3 regions of the Proteus sp. G2626 genome follow, and region 2 is predicted to be linked to each of the others. Evidence: predicted binding sites of a transcription regulator. Region 2 holds the regulator's gene; each other region holds the start of a gene.
What was found. The regulator CRP, encoded in region 2, controls carbon source genes, mostly activating them, when cyclic AMP is high. The targets are predictions, from matches to a motif close to ATGTGANNNNNNTCACAT.
Positions count from the first base shown of each region.

Region 1: a site for CRP is predicted at 1,922-1,939, ahead of rbsD (D-ribose pyranase). Genes of this name have one in related genera too.
Region 3: a site for CRP is predicted at 1,396-1,413, ahead of adhE (bifunctional acetaldehyde-CoA/alcohol dehydrogenase). Genes of this name have one in related genera too.

Region 1 covers NZ_JAABNH010000009.1:208,560-211,851, forward strand. Annotated here, with positions in the region: gene dxs (1-deoxy-D-xylulose-5-phosphate synthase) at 1-1,678, shown strand, start outside; gene rbsD (D-ribose pyranase) at 2,017-2,436, shown strand; gene rbsA (ribose ABC transporter ATP-binding protein RbsA) at 2,444-3,292, shown strand, end outside.
Region 2 covers NZ_JAABNH010000025.1:238,557-241,848, forward strand. Annotated here, with positions in the region: gene argD (bifunctional acetylornithine/succinyldiaminopimelate transaminase) at 1-1,162, shown strand, start outside; gene crp (cAMP-activated global transcriptional regulator CRP) at 1,259-1,891, opposite strand; gene GWJ05_RS10915 (OsmC family protein) at 2,204-2,611, shown strand; gene GWJ05_RS10920 (phosphoribulokinase) at 2,700-3,292, opposite strand, start outside.
Region 3 covers NZ_JAABNH010000027.1:524,666-527,957, forward strand. Annotated here, with positions in the region: gene GWJ05_RS14920 (ABC transporter ATP-binding protein) at 1-392, shown strand, start outside; gene GWJ05_RS14925 (YchE family NAAT transporter) at 481-1,125, opposite strand; gene adhE (bifunctional acetaldehyde-CoA/alcohol dehydrogenase) at 1,639-3,292, shown strand, end outside.

The DNA.
Region 1 (3,292 bases), on a different contig from region 2:
TCATTACGTCTATAAAACCCCTTTTGATAATCTTATTTGGGATGTTGGTCATCAAGCCTATCCCCATAAGATCTTAACGGGTCGCCGTGACCGCATTGATACTATCCGTCAAAAAAATGGGTTACACCCCTTCCCTTGGCGAGAAGAGAGTGAATACGATAAACTTTGTGTCGGCCACTCTTCAACCTCTATCAGTGCAGGTTTAGGTATGGCTGTTGCAGCTGAACAAGAAAAGCTGAACAGAAAAACAGTTTGTGTGATTGGTGATGGTGCAATTACTGCAGGTATGGCTTTTGAAGCAATGAACCACGCTGGTGACATTGAGCCAGATATGCTCGTTGTACTTAATGACAATGAGATGTCAATCTCCGAAAATGTTGGTGCATTGAATAATCATCTTGCTCAATTGTTATCAGGCAAACTGTATACCACCTTACGTGAAGGTGGAAAAAAGGTCTTTTCTGGTATTCCACCAATTAAAGAATTACTGAAAAAAACGGAAGAACATATTAAAGGCATGGTTGTTCCCGGCACCATGTTTGAAGAGTTGGGTTTTAATTATATCGGCCCAGTTGATGGTCATGATGTTATTGCGTTAGTGCAAACACTCGCTAATATGCGTGATTTAAAAGGTCCTCAACTTCTGCATATTATGACTAAGAAAGGTCGTGGATATGCACCTGCTGAACGTGATCCTATTAGCTGGCACGCGGTACCTAAGTTTGATCCACAAACAGGTACATTACCTAAAAGCCCTAATGCACGACCTACATTTTCCAAGATCTTTGGTGACTGGTTATGTGAAGAAGCCTCAACTGATCCAAAACTGATGGCAATTACCCCTGCTATGCGCGAAGGCTCTGGCATGGTCCGTTTCTCAAAAGAATACCCTTCACAATATTTTGATGTTGCGATTGCTGAACAACACGCCGTTACCTTTGCCGCAGGTTTAGCGATTGGGGGATATAAACCGATTGTTGCTATCTACTCAACATTCTTACAACGTGCTTATGACCAAGTGATCCACGATATTGCCATTCAAAAACTGCCTGTTTTATTTGCCATTGATCGTGGCGGTATTGTGGGAGCAGATGGACAAACTCACCAAGGTGCATTTGACCTTTCGTTCTTACGTTGTATTCCTAATATGGTCATTATGGCGCCGAGTGATGAAAATGAATGTCGCCAAATGCTTCATACGGGTTACCACTATCAAGATGGCCCTGTTGCCGTACGTTATCCAAGAGGTTCAAGTGTTGGCGCACCATTACAACCACTTAATGCACTACCTATGGGGAAAGGAATTATTCGTCGTCAAGGTAAAGGCATTGCTATTTTAAACTTTGGTACATTACTGCCAGAAGCATTAGAAGTCGCAGAAAAACTAGATGCTACTGTTGCGGATATGCGCTTTATCAAACCATTAGATAAATCACTTATTCTTTTGCTGGCAGAGCAACATGATATGTTGGTAACGCTAGAAGAGAATGCCATCATGGGTGGCGCTGGTAGTGGTGTAAATGAGTTACTCATGCAAGAGCGTTGCTTAGTGCCGGTCTTAAACCTAGGTATCCCTGACCTGTTTGTACCACAAGGTGGACAAGAAGAGATCAGAGCTGATTTAGGACTTGATGCTATTGGTATCGAAAAATCCATTATGGATTATCAAACTAAATAGTGAGTACTTTTCGCCTTTAAAAACCTCTCCTGCTTTATAAGTGGGAGAGAGCCATCATTTGTACTCACCTGTTCATATAAAAATAGTCATTTTTGATTCTCTGTTTTTGCTTTTTATAACCTTTGTAGTAAATCACATTTTCATGAAAATCACTGCAAACAATAGTTCTCCTTATTGAATCCATTCAGCTTTAATTTATTCAACCAGTTAGATTTTTCTTTCTTTTTACTTACCAACGAAACGTTTCGATCATGCTCACAATATGAATAAATCAAACTTGTTTTCCCTCTTTTCTTTTCTACTATATACACAGCGAAACGTTTCGCTGAGGAGAAAATATGAAAAAAGGCGTATTACTAAATAGTCCTATTTCTAGCGTAATTTCACGTTTAGGACACACTGATAAAATCACCATTGCAGATGCCGGATTACCTATTCCCTCTTCTGTCGAACGTATTGACCTCGCTCTAACACAGGGAATACCTGACTTTATGTCAGTATTACAAACTGTCACTCATGAAATGCAAATAGAAGCCGTGATGCTGGCAGAAGAAATTAAGACCATTAATCCCTCCCTTTTTAATGAAATACTCTCTTACCTCAATTTATTAGAGCAAGAGCAGAAGAAACCTATTCAAATAACGTATGTTCTTCATGAAGTATTCAAAAAACAACTTCCTGAAAATAAAGCGGTTATTAGAACGGGTGAATGTACACCTTATGCCAATATTGTGTTGTTTTCTGGTGTGACTTTCTGAGGACAATATGGAACCTTTACTCGAACTTAAAGATATTGATAAGTCATTTCCTGGTGTAAAAGCACTATCAGGCGCTACTCTACGAATTTACCCTGGTCGAGTAATGGCTTTGGTCGGTGAGAATGGGGCAGGCAAATCAACATTAATGAAAGTACTCACCGGTATCTATAAAAAAGATGCGGGGGAAGTCATTTATCAAGGTGAACATTGCTCCTTCAATGGTCCTAAATCATCACAAGAAGCAGGAATAGGCATTATTCACCAAGAACTTAACCTTATCCCAGAATTAACCATTGCAGAAAATATCTTCTTAGGTCGTGAGTTTACGCGTGCTTTTGGGGCTATCGATTGGAAGAGAATGTATGCTGAGGCTGATAAGTTATTAGCACGATTAAACCTCGCTTACAGTAGCCACCGTTTAGTGTCTGAATTATCAATTGGTGATCAGCAAATGGTGGAAATCGCCAAAGTACTCAGCTTTGGTTCTAAAGTGATTATTATGGACGAACCAACCGATGCATTAACCGATACAGAAACTGAATCACTGTTTAGTGTTATTCGCGAATTGAGAGAGCAAGGTTGTGGCATTGTCTATATCTCGCATCGTTTAAAAGAAATCTTTGAGATTTGTGATGATGTGACGGTACTTCGGGATGGCCAGTTTATTGGAGAGAAACCTGTCGCTTCGTTAAAAGAAGATACGCTCATTGAAATGATGGTTGGCCGTAAACTAGAAGATCAATACCCTCGTATCAATATTCCTCAAGGCAAGACCAAACTCAACGTTATTAATCTTAGTGGTGAAGATGTTCACGATGTCAGTTTCTCATTACATGAAAGTGAAATTCTGGGTATT
Region 2 (3,292 bases):
TTCACCCGCAGAATTTATTCCTGTTAAAGGGGTGGGAAGTCGAGTTTGGGATCAGCAAGGAAAATCTTATATTGATTTTGCTGGTGGTATTGCCGTGTTGGCATTAGGACATGCTCATCCTGCTCTCAATCAAGCATTGAAAGAACAAAGTGAAAAACTTTGGCATGTGAGTAATATTTTCACGAATGAGCCTGCACTGCGTTTAGCACAAAAGCTCATTGATAACACATTTGCAGAACGTGTCTTTTTTGCTAATTCTGGCGCCGAAGCAAATGAGGCCGCATTTAAACTCGCTCGCCATTATGCAATCACCCGCCATCATCCTTATAAAACCAAAATTATTGCCTTTCACCATGCCTTCCATGGTCGAACCTTGTTTACAGTATCGGTTGGAGGACAACCTAAATACGCCGATGGTTTTGGCCCAAAACCTGCTGATATCGTACATATTCCTTTTAATGATTTAGATGCAGTGAAAGCCGTTATTGATGATCATACTTGTGCCGTTGTGTTAGAGCCAGTACAAGGTGAAGGTGGTGTAACAGCAGCAACCCCTGAATTTATGAGAGGGCTACGTGAGCTGTGCGATAAACATCAAGCATTACTTGTCCTTGATGAAGTACAAACAGGTATGGGGCGTACAGGTAAGCTTTTTGCTTATATGCATTATGATGTGACACCAGACATTATTACCACGGCAAAGGCACTCGGAAGTGGTTTTCCGCTCAGTGCGATGTTAACGACACAAGAGATAGCGTCAGTAATGGGGGTAGGAACTCATGGTACAACTTATGGGGGGAATCCATTAGCGTGTGCAGTGGGCAATGTCGCTTTTGATTTAATCAATACACCTGAGGTACTTAAGGGAGTAGAAAAGCGCTATCAGTGGATTGTAGACGAGCTCACAGCAATAAATCAAACCTACAACGTCTTTTCGCAAATCCGTGGGCAAGGATTATTGATTGGCGCACAACTCGCACCACAATATGAAGGCAAAGCAAAAATATTATTAGGGCTGGCTGCAAAGCAGGGATTAATGATGTTAAATGCAGGCGCTGATGTTATGCGTTTTACACCCTCATTAATTATTACCCAAGAAGAATTACAAGAGGGGATGGTCGCATTAAAAGCCGCCATTGCCGCGTTTGTAGAAGGGGTATAGTTATTAAAAAACCCCATCAGCAAGGATGGGGTTCATACCGTTCTTTTTATCAATAGCTCTTTTGTATAGAGCTATTGTTTGTTCGGGTGGGGAAAATTAGCGAGTTCCGTAAACGACGATAGTTTTACCGTGTGCTGAGATCAGGTTTTGATCTTCTAGCATTTTAAGAATACGGCCTACAGTTTCGCGTGAACAACCCACGATTTGACCAATTTCCTGACGTGTAATTTTAATTTGCATGCCATCAGGGTGTGTCATCGCATCAGGTTGTTTTGCTAAGTTTAATAAGGTTTGTGCAATACGGCCTGTTACATCAAGGAAAGCAAGGTTACCTACTTTTTCTGATGTGGTTTGTAATCTGTTCGCCATTTGAGCTGATAGGCGCATCAGAATGTCAGGGTTAACCTGAATTAATTGGCGGAATTTTTTATAGGAAATTTCTGCTACTTCACAGGCTGTTTTTGCTCTAACCCATGCACTACGTTCTTGATCTTCTTCAAATAATCCGAGTTCACCGATGAAATCCCCCTGATTTAGGTAGGAGAGGATCATTTCTTTTCCTTCTTCATCTTTAATAAGAACAGCCACGGAACCTTTAACAATATAATAAAGTGTTTCCGCTTTCTCACCTTGGTGGATCAGCGTGCTCTTGGATGGATATTTGTGAATATGGCAGTGTGACAAAAACCATTCAAGAGTCGGGTCTGTTTGCGGCTTGCCGAGAACCATTCGCGTTATCCTCTGTACGTTAAATGCAGCCTTTCAAAACGGATAGGCTCCCTTTTGAGACAGCGTGCTTAAAAATCCTATCTTGACCTATTAACTTCCTGAGAACACGGTAAGTTAATATGGAGTAGATTATAATAAATGAGAAAATAATGCATTGATCTTAACCACTATCATCAAGCAGATATTGTTTTTAACACAATTAGTGCATTAAGTCTCGTTTTACGCAGTCAGCATAATAAACCTATTTGCTAATTGCTAGTTGAATTATGAGAATGTACTCTTTTAGTTTCTGTCATGTTTAGGGGAAAATAAATGGAAGCACGCGTTAAGTGGGTTGAAGATTTATCTTTTGTTGGGGAATCTTCATCGGGTCATCAAATTATGATGGATGGAAACTCTGGTGATAAAGCACCAAGCCCAATGGAAATGGTCTTAATTGCTGCGGGTGGATGTAGTGCTATTGATGTCGTCAGTATTTTACGTAAAGGTCGTCATCAAGTGACTGATTGTGAAGTGAAATTAACTTCAGAGCGTCGAGAAGAAGCCCCTCGTTTATTCACTGATATCAATTTGCATTTTATCGTTTCAGGTAAAGAACTCACAGATAAAATTGTTGAACGAGCGGTTCAATTATCTGCAGAAAAATATTGTTCTGTTTCTTTAATGTTAGGAAAAGCAGCTAATATTACACATTCATTTGAAATAAAAGATGCTGAATAAATTTGATATTTTAAAATAAAGTTTAATTTAGAAATAATATCCCTTAATTAAGGGGATATTATTTTTATAGAAATAGATTTTATTTTGGTTAACTGATTTTTTCGCCATTTAATAATTTTTTGACTAATGGCGCCATAATTAATTCCATTGCTAATCCTAATTTCCCACCAGGCACGACAATCGTATTGATTGTTGACATAAATGAGCCATGCAACATCGCGAGTAAATAAGGAAAATCAATATCGGTTAAGCCTCGAAAACGAATAACAATAAAACTTTCATCGAGTGTTGGGATAGCTTTAGCTGAAAATGGGTTTGATGTATCGACAGTAGGCACTCGTTGGAAGTTGATGTGGGTACGCGAAAATTGTGGAATGATGTAGTTAATATAATCATCCATTGAGCGAACAACAGAATCTCGAACCGCTTCTTGTGAGTGTCCTCGTTCAGTAGTATCTCGGATAAGCTTTTGTATCCATTCAAGGTTCACAATAGGGACAACACCAACCAGTAAATCAACATGTTGTGCAACATTATGTTCGTTGGTGACAACACCTCCGTGTAACCCTTCATAAAAGAGAACATCGGTATTATCGGGTAATGGTTCCCAAGGAGTAAATGTTCCTGGTAATTGGTTGTAGGGGGTCGCTTCATCATAAGAGTGTAAATATTTACGTGATT
Region 3 (3,292 bases), on a different contig from region 2:
CATTGAAAATTCATCACATTCCTTTTGATAACAGTACAATTGAACAAGCATTAGCCCAAGTCGGTTTATCTGCTGATGTGATAAATCGCTATCCTCATCAACTTTCTGGCGGACAGCGTCAGCGAGTCGCTATTGCGAGAGCCCTTTTACTCCAACCTCAGTTATTGCTTTTAGATGAGCCGACTTCAGCACTAGATATGTCAGTACAAGCCGAGATCTTAAATCTTCTTAATACACTAAAAAAACAACATAATATGACTTATTTATTAGTAAGTCATGATGCGGATGTTATCGCTCATATGTCTGATAGAGCCGCATTAATGGAAAATGGCGAATTAACGCAACACTATGATAGAGAAGCGTTATCAAAAGGCATTCATCGTCTTGATTAACATGAAAAAAGTGATTTTATAAACATAAAAAATCGCAGTATTCAATAAAATACTGCGATTTTTAAAAATACGACTGTGTTGACAATATTTAAACTAACAAGCCTGGAAAAATAGAACGCAAGCCGGTCACAATAAATTCAATACCTAAGGACATTAATAATAATCCCATTATACGGGTTACCACGTTAATTCCCGTTTGCCCTAAGTATTTCACTAATAATGTTGCACTACGAAAAAGCAACCAACAACAGAATGCAAAAAAGATACTGGTTGCAGCTAATCCTAAAAAGTTAGTAAAACCTTCCCAGCGAGAACTCCACACAATACAAGAACTAATAGCTCCAGGCCCTGCCATTAAGGGTAATGCTAAAGGCACAACAGCAACACTACTACGTACTGCAGATTCATTTCGTTCTTGATTGTTTTGTTTATCTTCCCCTAAACGCCCATTTATCATCGTCATCGCAATAGTAACAATCAGCATACCTCCCGCGATACGAAACGAATCGATAGAAATACCGAAAATACTCAGTATAGAATCACCGATTAATAGAGAAGAAACCAAAATAATTGCAACGGAGCCATTTGCAATTAAGTTTGTTTTGTTTCGCCCTGCATCAGTTTGATAACTCGTCATACTAATAAAGACAGGTAAAATACCAATCGGGTTTACAATCGCAAAAAGACCAACAAAAAATTTAATATAACCGGATAAATCCAGCAGTGACCCCATGAAAAGCCCCTTCTTGGCTAATAAACATGCGAATTATTCTATAAAAGATAGAGTAACCCTAAAAAATCCGCGTTACTTTAAATCAATAAACCAGTTAATTCTATTAGTTAACAAGTTTTTACCTAAAATATTCTCTTGTAAACTGAGAAAAACCTAGTGGTTTAATTTTATATCGAAATATTGAATACAACAAAAAAATCGTTGATGATTTTTTGCATATGATTATCATTCTCATTAAATGGCTTGCTGAAAGGTGTCAGCTTGTCAATTTTGTGATTTAAATCACGTTAATTAATTAGAAAGATGGTAAGCTGTTATCATTCGAAAAAGAGAGTGTCTTCGAAAATATATTTACGTTTATTATTGTTTTTTTTAAGTTTTTTAAGCAAATTAAGGCTTCTAATTATTATTACTGAAATAAGTACATTGTCATCTATCTAGACTATTCTTATTAATGATGATCAAAACGGCTAATTTGCTTAAAAAATTTAACATTTTATCAGGAGTCTCTTTATGTCTGTAACTAACGTTACTGAACTCAATGATTTGGTTGCTCGTGTAAAAAAAGCTCAACGTGAATTTGCTAACTTCTCTCAAGAACAAGTTGATGCAATTTTCCGCGCTGCTGCATTAGCGGCCGCTGACGCCCGTATCCCTCTAGCAAAATTAGCTGTGAAAGAGTCTGGTATGGGTATCGTCGAAGATAAAGTGATTAAAAACCACTTTGCTTCTGAGTATATCTATAATGCGTATAAAGACGAAAAAACCTGCGGGATCTTATCAGAAGATCTGACTTACGGCACAATGACCATCGCTGAACCTATTGGGATCATCTGTGGTATCGTACCAACAACTAACCCGACTTCTACTGCAATTTTTAAAGCATTAATTAGCTTAAAAACACGTAACGGTATTATTTTCTCGCCACATCCACGCGCTAAAGAAGCGACAAATCGCGCTGCAGAAATCGTTTTAAATGCGGCTATCGCAGCAGGCGCACCAAAAGATATTATCGGTTGGATTGATGAGCCTTCAGTCGCTCTATCTAACGCATTAATGCACCATGATGATATTAACCTGATCTTAGCGACAGGTGGTCCAGGCATGGTTAAAGCAGCGTATAGTTCTGGTAAACCAGCTATCGGTGTTGGTGCAGGTAATACGCCAGTTGTTATTGATGACTCTGCGGATATCAAACGTGCCGTAGCTTCAATCTTAATGTCTAAAACTTTCGATAACGGCGTAATTTGTGCATCAGAGCAATCTGTTATCGTTGTTGACAGCATTTATAAACAAGTTCGTGAGCGTTTCTCTACTCACGGCGGTTATATGCTGACAGGTAAAGAATTAAAAGCAGTTCAAGATATCATCTTAAAAGACGGTAACTTAAACGCAGCTATTGTGGGTCAACCTGCAACAAAAATTGCTGAAATGGCCGGCATTGAAGTACCAGTAAACACCAAAATTTTAATTGGTGAAGTAAAAGAAACAACAGAAGCAGAGCCGTTTGCTCACGAGAAATTATCTCCACTATTAGCAATGTATCATGCTCAATCATTTGAAGATGCAGTACTAAAAGCTGAAAAATTAGTTGAGATGGGTGGTATCGGTCATACTTCTTGCTTATACACAGACCAAGATAACTGCCCTGAACATGTTGCCTACTTCGGCGACAAGATGAAAACATCTCGTATTTTAATCAATACTCCAGCATCTCAAGGTGGTATTGGTGACTTATACAACTTTAAACTTGCTCCTTCTCTAACATTAGGTTGTGGTTCATGGGGTGGTAACTCCATTTCTGAAAACGTAGGACCAAAACACCTTATCAACACTAAAACCGTGGCGAAAAGAGCAGAAAATATGTTGTGGCATAAACTTCCTAAATCTATTTACTTCCGCCGTGGTTGTTTACCTATCGCACTGGAAGAGATCGCGACTGACGGTAAGAAACGTGCTTTTATCGTCACTGACGGTTTCTTATTCAATAACGGTTATGTTGATGAAGTTACTCGTGTACTGAAAAAATTTGGTGTTGAAACAGAAGTCTTCTTTGAAGTTGAAGCAGATCCAACATTAAGCGTTGTGCGTAAAGGCGCAGAGCAGATGAACAGCTTTAAACCTGACGTGATCATCGCATTAGGTGGTGGTTCACCAATGGATGCGG